DNA from 2 places in the Saccharicrinis sp. 156 genome. Region 1 is predicted to be linked to the other one. Evidence: riboswitches for the same ligand, from Rfam matches in the RefSeq annotation. Region 1 holds a riboswitch; the other holds the start of a gene.
What was found. Region 1 has a riboswitch for cobalamin ahead of ACRD64_RS10090 (TonB-dependent receptor plug domain-containing protein). Riboswitches for the same ligand answer to the same signal wherever they lie in the genome.
Positions count from the first base shown of each region.

Region 2: linked by a shared signal. The riboswitch ahead of ACRD64_RS17825 (ABC transporter substrate-binding protein) and the one ahead of ACRD64_RS10090 (TonB-dependent receptor plug domain-containing protein) in region 1 are both predicted to bind cobalamin.

Region 1 covers NZ_JBNGOS010000013.1:74,539-82,760, reverse strand. The annotation lists gene ACRD64_RS10100 (hypothetical protein) at 1-143, shown strand, start outside; gene ACRD64_RS10095 (YncE family protein) at 191-1,288, opposite strand; cobalamin riboswitch at 1,515-1,732, shown strand; gene ACRD64_RS10090 (TonB-dependent receptor plug domain-containing protein) at 1,811-3,769, shown strand; gene ACRD64_RS10085 (hypothetical protein) at 3,795-4,886, shown strand; gene ligA (NAD-dependent DNA ligase LigA) at 5,022-7,058, shown strand; gene ACRD64_RS10075 (DUF6913 domain-containing protein) at 7,063-7,608, shown strand; gene ACRD64_RS10070 (penicillin-binding protein activator LpoB) at 7,690-8,222, shown strand, end outside.
Region 2 covers NZ_JBNGOS010000030.1:55,024-63,245, reverse strand. The annotation lists gene nadC (carboxylating nicotinate-nucleotide diphosphorylase) at 1-742, shown strand, start outside; gene ACRD64_RS17850 (hypothetical protein) at 930-1,301, shown strand; gene ACRD64_RS17845 (endonuclease/exonuclease/phosphatase family protein) at 1,468-2,511, shown strand; gene ACRD64_RS17840 (FKBP-type peptidyl-prolyl cis-trans isomerase) at 2,752-3,189, shown strand; gene ACRD64_RS17835 (ABC transporter ATP-binding protein) at 3,175-4,209, opposite strand; gene ACRD64_RS17830 (iron chelate uptake ABC transporter family permease subunit) at 4,211-5,257, opposite strand; gene ACRD64_RS17825 (ABC transporter substrate-binding protein) at 5,264-6,400, opposite strand; cobalamin riboswitch at 6,428-6,624, opposite strand; gene ACRD64_RS17820 (hypothetical protein) at 6,761-6,955, opposite strand; gene ACRD64_RS17815 (tetratricopeptide repeat protein) at 7,141-8,172, opposite strand.

The sequences.
Region 1 (8,222 bases):
CCATATTTAACGAATTGTCGAAGCCCCTTTTCTCCTTTATTAAATCGTTCGCAGAAGGAATTATAAAAAGGACAAAAGAAAATAAAGAGGCAAAAGCGCAAAAAAAATCCTCCGAATCATCATCTGACAAATCGGAGGATTAAATATCTTGCAAAGGCGCAATGAACAAAAAGCGCAGAACCATTTTTTGCTAGCGGACAAATACAAAATGACGCGGCATTACGCCAACTTCAAAAACAGTATTCTCACTATTATATGCATATCGGTCGAATATGAATACCGAACCGTTTGCCTCGCCCTGTCCATCAACAGCGCAAAAGTATTTTCCGGTATATGGATTAATGGCCATAGCATCAAACACCATACTTTTATAGGTTTCTTCCTTAAAAAACTTGTTGGCAGGTAATTCATCATCATCATAGCGCATAGCGTATGTACCATCGTTTACGTAAAATATGGTACCTCCTCCAAGTGAAGTCATTAAACAATTTCGCCCGTTCGCCACATAATCATCCACAAACGGAAACACTTTTACCTCATGTGTTCCGTAGTTGATCCTGGCCAATCCGGCACCTTCCCCATTCAATCCCACACACAATACCCATATGTTCCGGTAACCGTCGATCACCATCTCAACCGGAGTTTTTAGTTTCAGCGTGGTTGTTTCATCTAATTCCTGTTCCAGCGCTATTGTATCTGTTACCTCTTTTAGGGTAATATCAATAACCATCACGGTTGAATCAGGATATGCCTGACCGCCCGTATTGGCCACGTACAACTTTTTCCCCTTGCTATATGCTATTCTGGTAGGATTTTTACCTACTCTTAATGGTTCGCCAATCTCTATGGCAGTACTGTCCATTATCAAAACAGAGCCGGAATTCCCGTCACTCACCGTTCCTTGGGTAGCATATAAAAACTGGTCCGACACCGCCTTTAGGTCTGTCAAATTGCTAAACCCGTTTTCACTGCCTATTGATATGAAAGACTCCATATCAACCAAGTCAATCTCCTGGGCACCTGCCGAACCTTTTAAAATATAACCTCGGTTACCGACCACGGAAAATGCGGTCAGCTTTCCACCGAGCGAAACGCTATTGACTTCGTTATACATATCTGCAGTAACACTGCTGTCTCTTTCATTGTAAAAACTTACTGTTCCACCTTCATTTCCCACAAATACACCGGCAAGTGCATCATTAGATATGATATCCGGATAGTCTTTATCGCACGAAACAAATGCTATAAGAATGGTCAGAATTGCGGGGATATGGATTTTATTCTTCATTTATTTTTTCGTTTTCTATAAATTTCAAATGCAAATATAAGATTTCGGTTGATATAAACACTTATCTAATTCAAAACATAATCCTGATTCAAATCCTTTAAGAAAAAATAGTTTTTTTTATTTATTGCCATTTAAGCCACTATAAAGACCGTCCATTTATTTCTATGGTTCTCCCGTTGATTAATTATTTAAATTTTGAATAAATATTAAAACTCGATTATTTTATTACATTTGCACAAAATTTGGTTTTCAACGGTTGTAACAACCGGCGAATGAAAAGGGAATCCGGTGCTTGGCGTATACCAAAATTCCGGAACTGTACCCGCAGCTGTAGGTTCAATTAATTGTTACTGAAAGTCTCACACCACTGACAGGCACGTGTCTGTTGGGAAGGTATCAGTAATTTGAACGAGTCAGAATACCTGCCAATATAGTTTAACAAAGGCTTCGGGAGCTAGGCTGTTAAAGGTATTCTGCAAAGGGCATCTTTCCTATTCTATCCGAGCTACGATTTTAACAAAGATGCTAAGATTAGTAGGGATTGTTTTTATTATTGGTATTGCTTCCGTTGTCCATGGACAAACCTCATATTTTTTGAGTGACACCTCGCACCTGGTGCTCGAGGATACCATACATATTTTAGAGGTTGAGATTGTTTCTCCTGTGTCGAACAAATATCAGGTGGGAAGCAAAACACAAAATATATCCGCGGAACAATTGGAGCAAATGGCTTCCCAAAACCTAACCGGATTACTTTCCAGCTATGCTCCTATTTATATAAAATCGAATGCAGGTGGCTTGTCCAGTTTTCATTTCAGGGGTACATCAGCCGACCATACTTCCTTGATGGTTGGGGGACTAACCCTCAACTCGTTAACCCTGGGCAGCTCTAATCCGAGTAATGTACCCATCTTTCTTTTCGACAAGGTTAACATTTTGTACGGAAGTTCTTCCGCATCCGTTGGTTCAGGTTCCATTGGTGGTAGCATACGATTAGGTTCTTCCCTAAACTGGACGCAAGGACAAGAAGTAGATCTGCTTGCTTCAACGGGGTCGTTCGGGATGCACACGTTAGGCGGTAAAATTCTTTTGGGCAATGGTAAATTCGAATCTGTCACCCGCCTTTTATCTTACAAAAAAGAAAACAACTTCGAATTTAAGAATACAGAAATCAAAGACTTTGAAACGGGAAAATACAGAACTGAAAAGCAAAAATATGCGGCTATCGATAATATAAACCTTGTGCAGGAGTTCAATTTTAAATTCTCGGACAAGGAAACGTTGACTTCAATGTTTTGGTATGCCAATAATTGGCACGAAGTTCAACCAACCATAGAAGCCAATTCAAGTGACACGCTTAAGCGCGAAATATATGAAGATACACACTTGAGGAGTTGGGTTCAATACAATAACCAAAAGCACCAAGTAAATTTTCATGCCGGCGCAGGGTTTGTTTACGATGATGCTACTTACAATGACAATACGAATCAATCTATCTCAACGCAAAGGTTAGTTTCCGAAGTTGGTTTAAACCATCGATGGAAAAGTATGAAATACGCAATAGGTGCGCAATATAAACACATCATACCCGACGTATATGCTTATAAAGACAATCCAATAGAAGACCGGCTAGATCTATATTCATCATTATTCATTAATGCAGGATCAAACACTACAGTATCAATCAACCTACGCCAGCAATTTGTTACAGATTTTACCGCACCATTTACCCCGGCTTTAGGGATAGAACATAACCTAATGACCAATAAAAACTCCATCCTTAAACTGACAGGAAACATACAAAGAAGTTATAGAATCCCAACCTTAAACGATCGTTATTGGGACCAACCGAATTATACGGCAAACGAAAATTTAAAACCCGAAGATGGACTTAACATTGAAACAGGGATTAAACATACCATCTGTTCAGAATCGTTTACCCTTAAAACCAATATACAATACTTTTATATGGACGTTGACAACTGGTTGATGTGGATTCCTAAACCGGATGGTTGGATCGCTGCTAATATACTTAGCGTAAAAAGCAAAGGGGTAGAGTTTCATTCGGATGCTACTTTAAATCTCAATCGGACAACCATAAAACTAGGCGCAAATTACACGCACAACACAGCCGTCAGAGACAAATCGAAAAATCAAACCGATAAAATTGGTCGTCAACTGGAATACACGCCCAAAAACCTGGCCAATGGGTTTATCCATTTTAACTACAAAGAACAGGGTATAAAAGTTAATGGATCTTACACCGGAAGCAGATACTACAATCAGGAGGAAGGAAGAAGTCTTGACCCCTATTTTCTTTTTAATATCTCCGCGTACAAAAAACTGGAGCTAAAAAAACACAAGCTTCGTATATTTTTGAATGTCGATAATGTTTTCAGTGAAGAATATCAGAACGAATATAGATACGCCATGCCTATGGTAAGTTACACTTTAGGCGTGCGATTCAATTTTAAAAATTAATATTAAATTCTATAAATCAATAAAAATGAAAAAGTTAATTTTATTATTTGCCCTCGTTCCATTTCTGTTTTCATCATGTGAGGATGACAATGAGGTTATTAGCAATGATGAAACATCAAGTCTTTACATTGTAAATTATGGTAATTATGGAGGTACTAAAGGTTCTCTATCATCATTTAACCTGGCAGATTCAACGATAAACAATTATATATACGAATCTATTAATGGCGTTGCCATGTCAGGAAACCCGCAATTTGCCTATAGCTACGAGGGAAACATTTATGTAATGGGAAACAACAAGGACGAAGTATATCATTTCGACAATGTTTTCCTGGAACAAACTGAAAACGGCGTCACCTCTGATGTTGTTAAACCAAGATATTGTGTTGGTGATGGTGACTATTTGTATATTTCATGTTGGGGCGGCGACATCTGGGATGACATCAACCTGTCGTACATTGCCAAATACAATATTAAAACCAATGTTGTGGAAAAAAAGATTCCGTTGGCAGGTGGTGCCGAAGGGCTTGAGATTGTTAACGGTAAATTGTACTGTGCGCTAAATTACCTGCAGAAAGTGGCCGTAATGAATTTAGCCACAGAAGAATTTACATATATAGATCTTCCTGCTGTATCTTCTTATTTCCTTAAAGACAATTCCAACAACCTATACGTTAGCTTAATAAGCACATACGGATCTCCTTCTACCGAAACCGGGATTGGGTATATCAACACGCAGAATGACGAGCTTGATACCGTGCATCAATTAAGTGGCGTTTCCACCGGATACAGCTCCATCATGGCTGCCAATAATGATTTTTCAAAAATCTACCTTGTGGCATCTTCATGGGTGCAGGATGCGGATGAAAACTGGATTCAGGTAGGTGGGCTGCAAACTTTTGATGTAGCAACCAGCACTTTCGAAACGGAACCTTTTTTATCTAACATAAACGGTTTAAACGGAGTAGCCGTTAACCCGGAAACGAATGACGTATTCTGTATGATCTCGGAAAGCACTTCAGCAAATGGTCAATTGTTAATGTATAACAAAGATAAAGAACTCATAAAGACCTTTAACACGGGGATAGCCCCGGCTTGGGCTTTATTTGTACAATAAATATCATCTGCCAATTAATAACTGTTGAAGCATGCTTTCTCAAAATGTAGGGAAAGCATGCTTTTTTGTTTTCCCTGGTTCGTTCCTTGCCTAAAAATTGTATTTTTACACGTTACCTATTCTAAAAAATGATAGATGATGAGCAAAGATATACAACAAGAAATACAATACTTAAGAGAACAACTTAACCAACACAACCATAATTATTACGTTTTAAACCAGCCTACTATTTCTGATTATGATTATGATCAGATGATGCACAAGCTCCTGAAACTAGAAGAAGAAAACCGCGATTTTTTTGACCCCAACAGTCCAACCCAACGTGTAGGCAGCGATTTATCCAACGATTTTCGGCAAATTACCCATCAATACCCTATGCTTTCGTTGGGCAACACTTACAACGAAAGTGAGATAGCGGATTTCCACCAAAGGGTAACCAAGGCCATTGGCGACGAGATTGAATACGTGTGCGAGTTAAAATACGATGGTACCGCCATAGGCCTTACCTATGAAAATGGAATACTGAAACATGCCGTAACCCGGGGCGATGGAGAAAAGGGGGATGACGTAACTTCCAATGTTAAAACTATACGAAGTATACCGCTGCAATTAAAAGGCGACTACTTGGAGAATTTTGAGATTAGAGGCGAAATTTTCATTCCTAAAGCCGAATTCCAAAAAATAAATGAACTCCGTGAAACAGAGGGTGAGGCTCCTTTTGCCAACGCCAGAAATGCTGCTGCGGGTTCGCTCAAAATGAAAAAAAGTTCCGATGTGGCCAAGCGTGGTCTGGATTGTTTCCTATATTATATGTTGGGCGACAAGCTGCCCTCTGCCCTTCATTCCAACAATTTGGAAAAAGCACGAACATGGGGTTTTAAAATTCCCGAACATTACAAACGCTGCCATTCTCTGGATCAGATTAACGATTTTATAAATTATTGGGATCGTGAAAGATTCAACCTGCCTTATGAAATTGATGGTATCGTGATAAAGGTGAATGATATAAACCTACAAAATGAACTGGGTTATACGGCTAAATCACCCAGATGGGCTATATCCTACAAATTTCAGGCGGAAGAAGCGCGCACAAAACTGCTGTCCGTCGACTACCAGGTGGGCAGGTCGGGTAAAATAACACCGGTCGCCAATTTGGAGCCTGTTCAACTGGCAGGCACAACGGTAAAAAGAGCTTCATTACATAATGCCGACATCATTGACCTACTGGATTTGCATGAATCCGATATGGTATATGTTGAAAAAGGTGGCGAAATCATTCCTAAAATCACACGGGTCGACGAAAGTGCGCGACACCCCATGTCCACTAAAATTAATTTCATAACACACTGTCCCGAATGTGGAACAGCGCTTATTCGCCCGGAAGGAGAAGCAGCACACTTTTGTCCCAACGATAAGGTTTGTCCGCCGCAACTCAAAGGAAAGATTGAACATTTTGTGAGCAGGAAGGCCTTGAACATTGATTCATTCGGCGAGCAGGTGGTTGACCTGCTTTTTGAAAAGGGATTGGTACAAGACGTAAGCGATATATATGCGCTAACCTACGAACAACTCAACGGCTTAACCAGAGTTTCCGGTGATGAGGAAAACAAAAAGCTTTTCAGTTTCCAGGAAAAATCGACACAAAACCTTTTAAACGGCATATCCAGATCAAAAGAAGTTCCTTTCTCCAATGTTTTATTTGGGTTGGGCATTAAACACGTAGGCGCCACGGTAGCCAAAACCTTGACCAAAAAGTTTAACACCATAGACAAACTGGCTGCTGCCACGCTGGAAGAACTAACAGAGGTGGATGACATTGGCCCCAAAGTGGCCGAAAGTGTGATAGCTTATTTTGCCGACCATGAAAATCAGGCCATGATATCGCGGTTGAAAAACACAGGCCTCCAGTTGGAAAGCGAAGAACAAAAAGAAAGCGAGGGCAAATTTACCGGACTCTCGTTTGTTGTCAGCGGAACCTTCTCTAATTTCTCCCGCGACGAACTTAAAACCATCATTGAACAACATGGCGGCAAAAACCTTAGCGGAGTTTCGGCAAAAACATCGTATCTTGTAGCGGGTGATAAAACCGGACCTGCAAAATTAGCGAAAGCTGTAAAGATCGGCGTGAAAATTGTGAACGAATCCGAATTTATTGATCTTCTAGAAAATTAATTCTGTGAACTACTATAATAAGCTTAGAATACGAATGGGTGCTTTCATGTTAAAGCAAAAACTTAAAAAGAAAAAACGGACACCTGTAATATGCAACTTAAAACAAGCCAGGGACATAGGAATTGTATTTAATTCAACCATTGATAACGACCGTCAAACAGTAAAAAAATTAGAATCGTTTTTTAAAGAATTAAAGATTACGGTTGAAGTGATGGGCTATTCCAACAGGAATAAAAACGGAGACACGCTCATTGGAGATAGTCATCATCATTATCTTTACGCTAATGATTTAAATTGGTATTACGAACCCAAAGGCGATACGGTTGATCATTTTATGCAAACCCCGTTTGATATATTAATTGATTTATACCAAGACGAAGAATTTCCGATTGAATACATCCTAAAGATGTCGAACGCAAAATTTAAAGTAGGCTGTGCGCACCTTGACAAAGGCCTACACGACATGATGATAGATGTGAGCAAAAAGAAAGGTGATTCGGCGTATTTAATAGAAAATATTAAGCATTACCTTAGCATTTTAAATAACTAGTTGGCACGATAATTGATTTTTCAGGATTATAATATTTACATTATTTGATATAAAAATTTATCCAACCAAAACACGTTAGATATGAAAACTAAATTACTTTCGTCCGTACTTTTCGTCGCGTTACTTTTTTCTTCCTGCGCCAGTCATAAAGTGGAGAGGGTGTCTCCCGATGAAGCAATCGACCTTAGCGGAAGATGGAACGACACGGACTCAAAAATGGTGGCAGAAGCCATGGTAGACCAGGTACTTTCAGGTGCATGGATCGACAACTATATGCAAAAAAACAACGGTAAAAAACCGGTTGTAGTAGTGGGTTTAATTTATAACAAATCGCACGAACATATTAGTTCAGGGACTTTTATTAAAGATGTAGAGCGGTCGTTTATTAATAGTGGCAGGGTTCGTCTTGTGCAGGCTGCCGACAAAAGAGAAGAACTTAGAAAAGAACGTGCGGCACAACAGGAGTTTGCTTCCCTGGAAACCGCCAAGCAGTGGGGGAAAGAACTGGGCGCCGATTTTATGCTAAACGGAGACATCAACTCCATTGTGGACACGTATAAAAAAGAACGCGTAAACTATTATCAGACGAATCTGGAACTTTCTGACCTTGAAAC
Region 2 (8,222 bases), on a different contig from region 1:
GGGCAAAGCTCAATTACTGGTTAAAGAAGAAGGAGTATTAGCTGGTGTTGACATAGCACAAAAGGTGTTTAAGAAATTTGACCCCAATATGCGTATTGAGGTATTTATTAAAGATGGCGCAAAGGTTAAACCTGGCGATGTTGTTTTTAAAATAGAAAGTAAAGTCCTTGACATTTTAAAAGCAGAAAGGCTTGTTTTGAATATAATGCAGCGCATGAGTGGTATTGCTACCCGAACCAATGTATATGTGAAAAAACTAGAAGGTTTAAAAACCCAGGTTCTGGACACCCGAAAAACCACACCCGGCCTGCGGGAAATAGAAAAACTGGCTGTGAAAATAGGAGGTGGAGCTAACCACAGGATTGGTTTATATGACATGATCATGCTAAAAGACAACCATATTGATTATGCCGGGGGAATTGAAAAAGCCGTTAAAGCGGTTCACCAATATTTGAACCAGATCCGGAAAAACCTTAAAATAGAAGTGGAGGTCAGGAATTTTGATGAACTAAACGAAGTTTTACAAGTAGGGGGTGTTCATCGTATCATGCTCGATAATTTTACCCCCGAAGAAACTAAAAAAGCGGTAGCGTTAATTAATGGAAGGTTTGAAACGGAATCATCCGGAGGAATAACCCTTGAAACTTTAAGAGACTATGCAGAATGCGGTGTTGACTTTATCTCAGTGGGCGCCCTTACGCATCATATTAAAAGTTTAGACTTAAGCCTGAAAGCCATTTAATAACCATAAGAATATTTTTGAGTCGATAAATCAACATTTATCGGCTTTTTTTGTTTCATAAGCTAAATTAACTATTGCTTATAGTGATAATTTAATGCGTTTTATGTAAATTTAATTAAATAAAATACCAGGTAATCAGGACAGGAAAATTAGCTATGAGTAATAAACAAACCAAAACATTATTTTTATGAAGAACGGATCTATACAACTGATGGATCTGGAGTTTGAATATAAACTCTGGAAAAAAAGACTGGACCTTTTTATTAGTGAGGTTCAGCTTACCATCGACAGGAATATTCATTTACCCTCGGACAGACAGGACCAAGCATTAAATTCTGTTGAATTATTGGCTCTGGAAGAGCATATGGATATTCTTTCCAAGCTGAAGAGTAGAATTAAGGTGAAAGAGCAAGAGCTTAAGTTTTACAACAAGGACTTTCCCATTACGGAAGAACATGACTTTTTTGTTGAACATTTAGAGTTACGTAACAAAAACGATAAAATCCTACAGATTCATCTGGATCGGATAAGAGACATTGTTAAAGCCATTGGGGCGTAAGCAGACCAATTGGTCTACCATTGCATTGTCAACTCTCTGTTTCCAACAGAACCTAACCACCTAAAAAGCCCGTAAATTAAGATATTATCAAATGGCAACGGCACACCTTTGGGAAAATAAAATACGTATATTGCCCACAATTAGTAAAATATATTATTAAATACAGATGCGCTATATTATTTTATTTTTAATGCTGACCCTATTAATTGCAGGGTGTAAGTTCACAAACAACCATACCCAGATACATAATCCACACGTAATTGCCTTTTACAATCTCGAAAATCTTTTCGATACCATCAATGATGTTGGTGTTTACGACGGCGAATTTACACCAAGCGGATCAAAAGCATGGAATACAGAACGATACGTTTCCAAACAACAGAACCTGAGCAAAGTTATTGCCGACCTGGGCACAGACCAAGGCATAGATGGCCCCACCTTGATAGGTTTGTGCGAAGTTGAAAACCGTTCGGTTTTGGAAGATTTAATCCATTCGGATAAACTGAAAGACAAAGGTTACTCTATCATCCATTTCGACTCTCCCGACAAAAGAGGAATTGACGTTGCCCTACTCTATAAACCAAGTGCCTTCTGGATTGAAAAGACCCAACTATTTCCCTTGATAATACAAAGTACCGAAACTGGCAAAAGGTTATACACCCGGGATCAACTGTTAGTTTCCGGCAAACTCGAGGGGGACCCGATTCATGTAATTGTAAATCACTGGCCCAGCAGGTACGGCGGGCAAAAAAGAAGCCTCCCTTCCAGAAAATCGGCTGCCTTATTGAACAGGCAAATCATCGACTCTCTTTTACACATAAACAGGGATGCAAAGATTATTACCATGGGCGACTTAAATGATGACCCAACCGATGAATCCGTTCATATTCACCTTGACGCACATACGTCCCAAAACAACCTAGAGCACAATAACTTATATAATCCTTTAGCCATGAATTTCAAAGAAGGAAAAGGAACGCTTTTTTACAGGGGCAAATGGAATTTATTTGATCAATTGATCATCTCCCGGGGACTTTTAGATAGCTCAAAAGGGTTTCAGTACGACTCTGCTTATATTTACAAAAAACCCTATCTAATTCAGCAAGATGGTGATTATAAAGGTTACCTTTTAAGAACCTACGGCGGGGGAAATTATTTAAACGGCTATAGCGACCACTTACCTGTTTACCTGGTATTATCCCCTAATTAATTAGAATACTTTATCTTTGGGCTGAAGAACTGGGTTGCAGCATCGAAGGGGAATATTAGAAATGTATGTTTCTTCAGGCCATATATTGCATTCCAAAATCTCAAAGTGCTGTTAGCGTGTTCTATCAATGCAAAGTCCGTAAGGGCAATGTTAATTGCAATATTTACAAAGGGAGGCAAGTCTGTCCTGTAATATCACAATAACGCACTTTCAAACAGTTAATCGCATTATAAATCAATTATGGCAAGAAGCAAAGGAAAAGGGAAACAAGCAAGCGGCGGATCTGCCGGACAAAATCGAAAAAAGTCGGAAGAATTCTTGTTACAAAACCTTAACAAACCCAATATTATTGAAACCGAATCGGGGCTTCAATATGAGATTATCAAAGAAGGTGAAGGGGACAGCCCTCGATACGACAGCACCGTAAAAGTACACCAACGGGCTATGCTTCTGGGAGGAAAGATATTGGACGATACCTACAAGGAGAATTCACCCATGGAGTTTAAGTTAGATGAAGTGATTGATGGCTACAAGGAAGGTCTTATGATGATGAAAATTGGAAGCCGCTATAAATTTTATGTGCCACCTGAACTAGGATGGGGCAAAAAAGGTTCCGGTGGAAGGATAGGTCCTTTTGCTGTAGTTATTTTTGACGTTAGCTTGTTAGAGATTATTTAAATCCGTTATTAGTTGAGCACTTATCGAATTCAATAAGTGCTCTATCGAATTGCTTTCGCCTAACAGTTTGCCCCTAAAATACAAGCTATAAATATGAGGAGCACCAGAACCAACCTCCACCTTCCATTCGCAATCATCGATTACCGGCTCAAAGCCTATGCGGTATAATGCCCTGCTCACCCACGTACTCCGAATACCTGTTCCCACTATTGAGATGGGCTCCCTTTTTATGTTATGGTACAAAAAACTGCCAGTAATATTATCAAACTCAATTCCTTCCCGCTCAAAAAAACACTTAAAATCATTTGATAGCACCAAATCTTCAGGAATACCTTCCTGTAATGTTCTTCCCTGTCCCAGTAACCAAATTTTATCGGCTATCTGTAAAGCCATTTCCAAGTCGTGGGTAGACAAGAGAATACCTCTATTTTTTTTCCTTGACAAACGACGGAGCAGTTGCATGATTTCGATTTTCGCAGGCAAATCCAGGAAGGCCGTTGGCTCATCCAATATAATAAACGGGGTTTCCTGCACCAACGCCTTGGCAATCATAGCCTTCTGACGTTCTCCATCACTCATTTTGTCCATGTGTTTCTGGGCATACCCTTTTAATCCAACTTCTTCTATGGCATGCAGAACCAGTTCCACATCCTGCTTCATCAGCTTACCAAAAAATCCTGTATAAGGTGTTCTGCCTAAAGCAACCAGCTCAAACACGCTTAGGTTTTGCACATCTATCCTGTCGGTTAGCACTACGCTAACTCTTTTGGCGCGATGGGCCTCGGATAGATTTTCAATTTTATCCTTTCCATACCATACCTGCCCGTCTAACGGCTTTAAAAATCCCGACAATGTTTTTATTAGCGTTGATTTCCCTGCTCCGTTAGGCCCCAACAGACAGATAAACTGACCAGCCTTAACGCTCACGTTGATATTCCGGTGCAACGGGTCGGCATGTTTATCGTAACCCACGGCCAGGTTTTCTGTACCTAAAAACATTTTTTCTTGCGCCTCCTTCATATTACTGCATTAAACTACGTCGTTTCAAGATTACATACACCACTATGGGCGCTCCAATAAGCGAGGTCACCGCATTGATGGGCAAAGTCCCATCGAAACCCGGCAATCGGGCTATTAGATGACAAAACAAAGCCAGTACGCCTCCAAATAATATTACACCGGGAATTAAAACCGAATGGTCGGCAGTTTTGAAAATTCCTTTACAAAGATGCGGAACGGCCAGTCCCAAAAAAGCCACCGGTCCACAGAAAGCCGTCACTGTAGCAGTAAGCAAACCGGTCACGATTAAAATACCAACTCTGGAACGTTTGATATTTAAACCTAAATTAGCGGCATAGTTTTCGCCTAACAGCAAAACATTCAACGGCTTAATCAGGAACAAGGAACCTAATAAGCCCAATAAAACCATGGGTATAAATATGACATGTTTATCCCAGGAGAGATTATTAAACGACCCTAAGCCCCACACCACAAAAGCCTGAACATCTTCTTTGCTACTGATATATTGCAATAGCCCTACAATGGCACTTGAAGCATAACCTACCATGATGCCTACGATCAGTAGCATCGCATTGTTTTTTAGCTTACGGGCCAAAAAAAGCACCATAAACAATACCCAAAGCGCACCTACAAATGCTGCACCTGTAATGGTAAGAGAGCCAAACCATCCTATGCTGGAAAGCGAAATTCCCTGTATTGCCCCAAACAACAGCACTACAATAGCCACTCCCAAACCAGCCCCGGAACTAATACCCAAAATAGAAGGCCCCGCTAAAGGATTCCGAAATAAGGTTTGCATTTGAAGTCCGCCCGCAGCCAAACCCGCGCCGGCGAGCAAAGCAGTTATTGCTTGCGGGAGTCTTGATTTTAGCAAAATGTTTCCCCATATCTCATTGTCAACCGGTAAACCCAACATCCATTTCACTACTACCTGAAATGGGATATACACCGATCCCAGGGAGATATTAAGCACAAAAAGAAAAACTAATAATATGGTCAGCGCCATAAAAGCATAATTCTTCCTCCCTTTTGCGAGCTCGCCTTGCATACAACGCTAATCTTTATATAATTTTTTATAATATACCAACTCTTTACCTTTCAAAAGACCAGGGTGAAACAGCATTACCAAATCCGACAAGACAACATCAGGCTCCAACAATCCCTTTTCGTACAACATTGAATGATTGGTGTTGGAAAAAATTACATTTTTAGTTTTAAAAGCTTTAAAATCCGCATATCTTCCATCTTCATCCAGTAAAGCGGAATAGCTAAACTCATCTTTATAATTCACCATCAACGACCAATAATCGCAGTTACCGGCCGCTTCATACACTGTTTCAAAATCATAACTTAGGGAACCGGTTCCATGCCTGTCCTTAAAAACATAGTCGACACCTGCATCCCTTAAAAAGTTTGCGTTATAACTTTCTGCCGCCGCCGTATACCAAACGCCTTGATACACCTTACCTAAAAAAACGCTCGGCCGTATTTTTGAACTAGCCGCAAGCGCTTTCACTTTGTGGTATCTTTGGGCAATTTCGGTTACTTTTGAAATAGCTTCCTCTTCTTTATTAAAAAATGCGGCCACATATACCAACCATTCCACCCTCCCCAATGGAGTATTTTCAAGATAGCTGCTATTTGTAGCGATATTAATGCCGGCGCTCCGCGCGGGTCCGTAAAAATCCTCTTTAAATGGGGATATCATCATCATATCAGGATTTAAGGCTAACAACAACTCCAAATCAGGCGCAAAAGCTGTTCCTATATTCCTTATGTTTCCTTTTTTTAATCCCTCTTGAATCTTGGGGTTAGATACATATTCAGGTTCTGCCATACCAACCAATTGGTCAATAACGTTTAGTTCGTTCGCATAACATATTTGCGTCGATGTTACAGAAATCCATTTTTCTACCGGTATTTTTATGGCCGAAGGGTGGTCTTTAAGGAATTGTTCATCGTCGGAAAGTAAAGTAACCATAGGTTTTTCACTTTCATCCCACGGATGTTTAACCTCTATTTTTTTATGATCCTTAAAGTATTGGATGGAGAAACGATTGGCATAGGCAGGCTGATAAACCGCATCAGCCTCAAGTTCATTCCGGCTTTTGTGCTTGGCGTTTTGTTTTTGATTACAGGCCATCAGCACAAATATAAGCACCACAAATAATCCACTTTTTTTTACTGTCATCACTTTATACTCCCGAAAGTTAAACGGTTACTTATTTCTTTCGTGGCAGGTTTTCCGACTTTCATTTAGAGCATCTTCCCAACAGGCTGTTGCCTGTCAGTGATTTTTCGCTCACCCATTAGGGCAGAATACGGCTGCGGGTACAGTTCCTGACTCCCGAAAACATCGGTTACAGGATTCCCTTTTACAATGCTATATGCAACACCACATTACATCCATTCTCCGTTCTAGTCACCTAATATATTCATTACAAAAAGTTCCTATGCGCAAAATTGGATGGGGCAAAAATACATTAAAAAAATCACACAAAAAAAGGTCGTTCCCAACAGTAACGACCTTCCATATCTTTTATTTATTATTTTATTCCTCGATATACACCAACAATGCTGAGTATGTGTTCACCTCCTGGCTGGAGTGAGCAGAGTACTTTATATCTACAATATTGTCAGAATCAACATTATTCTCATCAATAAAGTCATTGATTTGCAGATCTATCGCGGTATCGAAATCATCCACTCCAGTATATTGAAAATGCTTTGTTTTAACCTTGCCCATAATTTTTTATTTTTATTAGTTCTACATGCTTTTCTGTGCATACGAGGCTTTGGCCAATTTGATTCAAAATTGATGAATAAAGTTTATCCGGCTTTTATCCATGAATGAAAATGGAGGATATGCGACGCTTAAGGGGAGTATCGAAAAACGAACAGGTAATCCCGGGAATTATTTGACAACAGTTGTTACTGCGCCTCCATCCAAGATGTAAAACGCTGAAATTCATTGTGATGTTCCGACATCCACAATAACACATCCTCGTTATATCGGCAACCACTAATAAAATAGCAGAATGTTTCCGAAAAATTATTTTTTTGGAGCTTTGAAAAGAAGTTCACGTAAAAATCCCACCAGAACCCATTTTTATCAACAGACGACTCTTCCAAAATCTTAAAAAGCGTTGTACTATTGTTAGCAAATTTAACCAACAAACTATTACCTATCTCAGTTCCTTCGGCCTCTTTCTCAAATTCAGAGGCTTTAATCATACTTACAGCCAATTCTGCATTGGCAAATTCGCCATAGTTAAAACCGGCCTTAATAAGCTGGATATCACGCTGCCCTTTTACACGAACACCCTGGTTCCAAAGAGACCCCAACAGATCATAAGCCGTTGTGCTGCGATCACTGTCCTGCTCCAGCAGCAAAAAGTAGTATAGGGGCAACATGCTGCGCACCCTTTCCCCCATGTCGAACATGATGTAAGCTAACAGCAGGTGGCTGCTCGCATGTGCGGGATACATTTCAATGGCAAAAACCGCGTGTTCTTGTGCTTCTTCATACTGCTTATTATTAAATTGGGACAGTGCCAGGTTATAATGCAACAAATAGCTAGCCGGATATTTCTTCAAAGCTTCCTTATAGATTTTTCTGGCTTTCCTGGATCTCCCAAGGTTTTCCCAGGCCGAACCATTTATGAGATATGCATCTTCGCAATACTCCCCTCCTTTATCCAACAACTTACTGCTGTAAACGGCGGCTTGCGCATCATCCTGCAAAGCCAGATAAGTTGCCGCCATTTGGTAGCAAACCAAATCCGAGCTTTTATCAAGCTTATATGCTTGCTTAAACCAAGACAAGGCTTTTTCATATTTTCCGGTTTGATAATCGGATATTCCCCTTGATAAGATGGTTTCAAAATCGGAGGTTTGAGCATGTACTTGCAATGGCGCAAGCATACAGGATATAATTATTGCGATTATTATTCTAGCATTCATCTAATTAAAATAAGTATCAAGTATCAAGACTAACGAACATCACCTGCTCC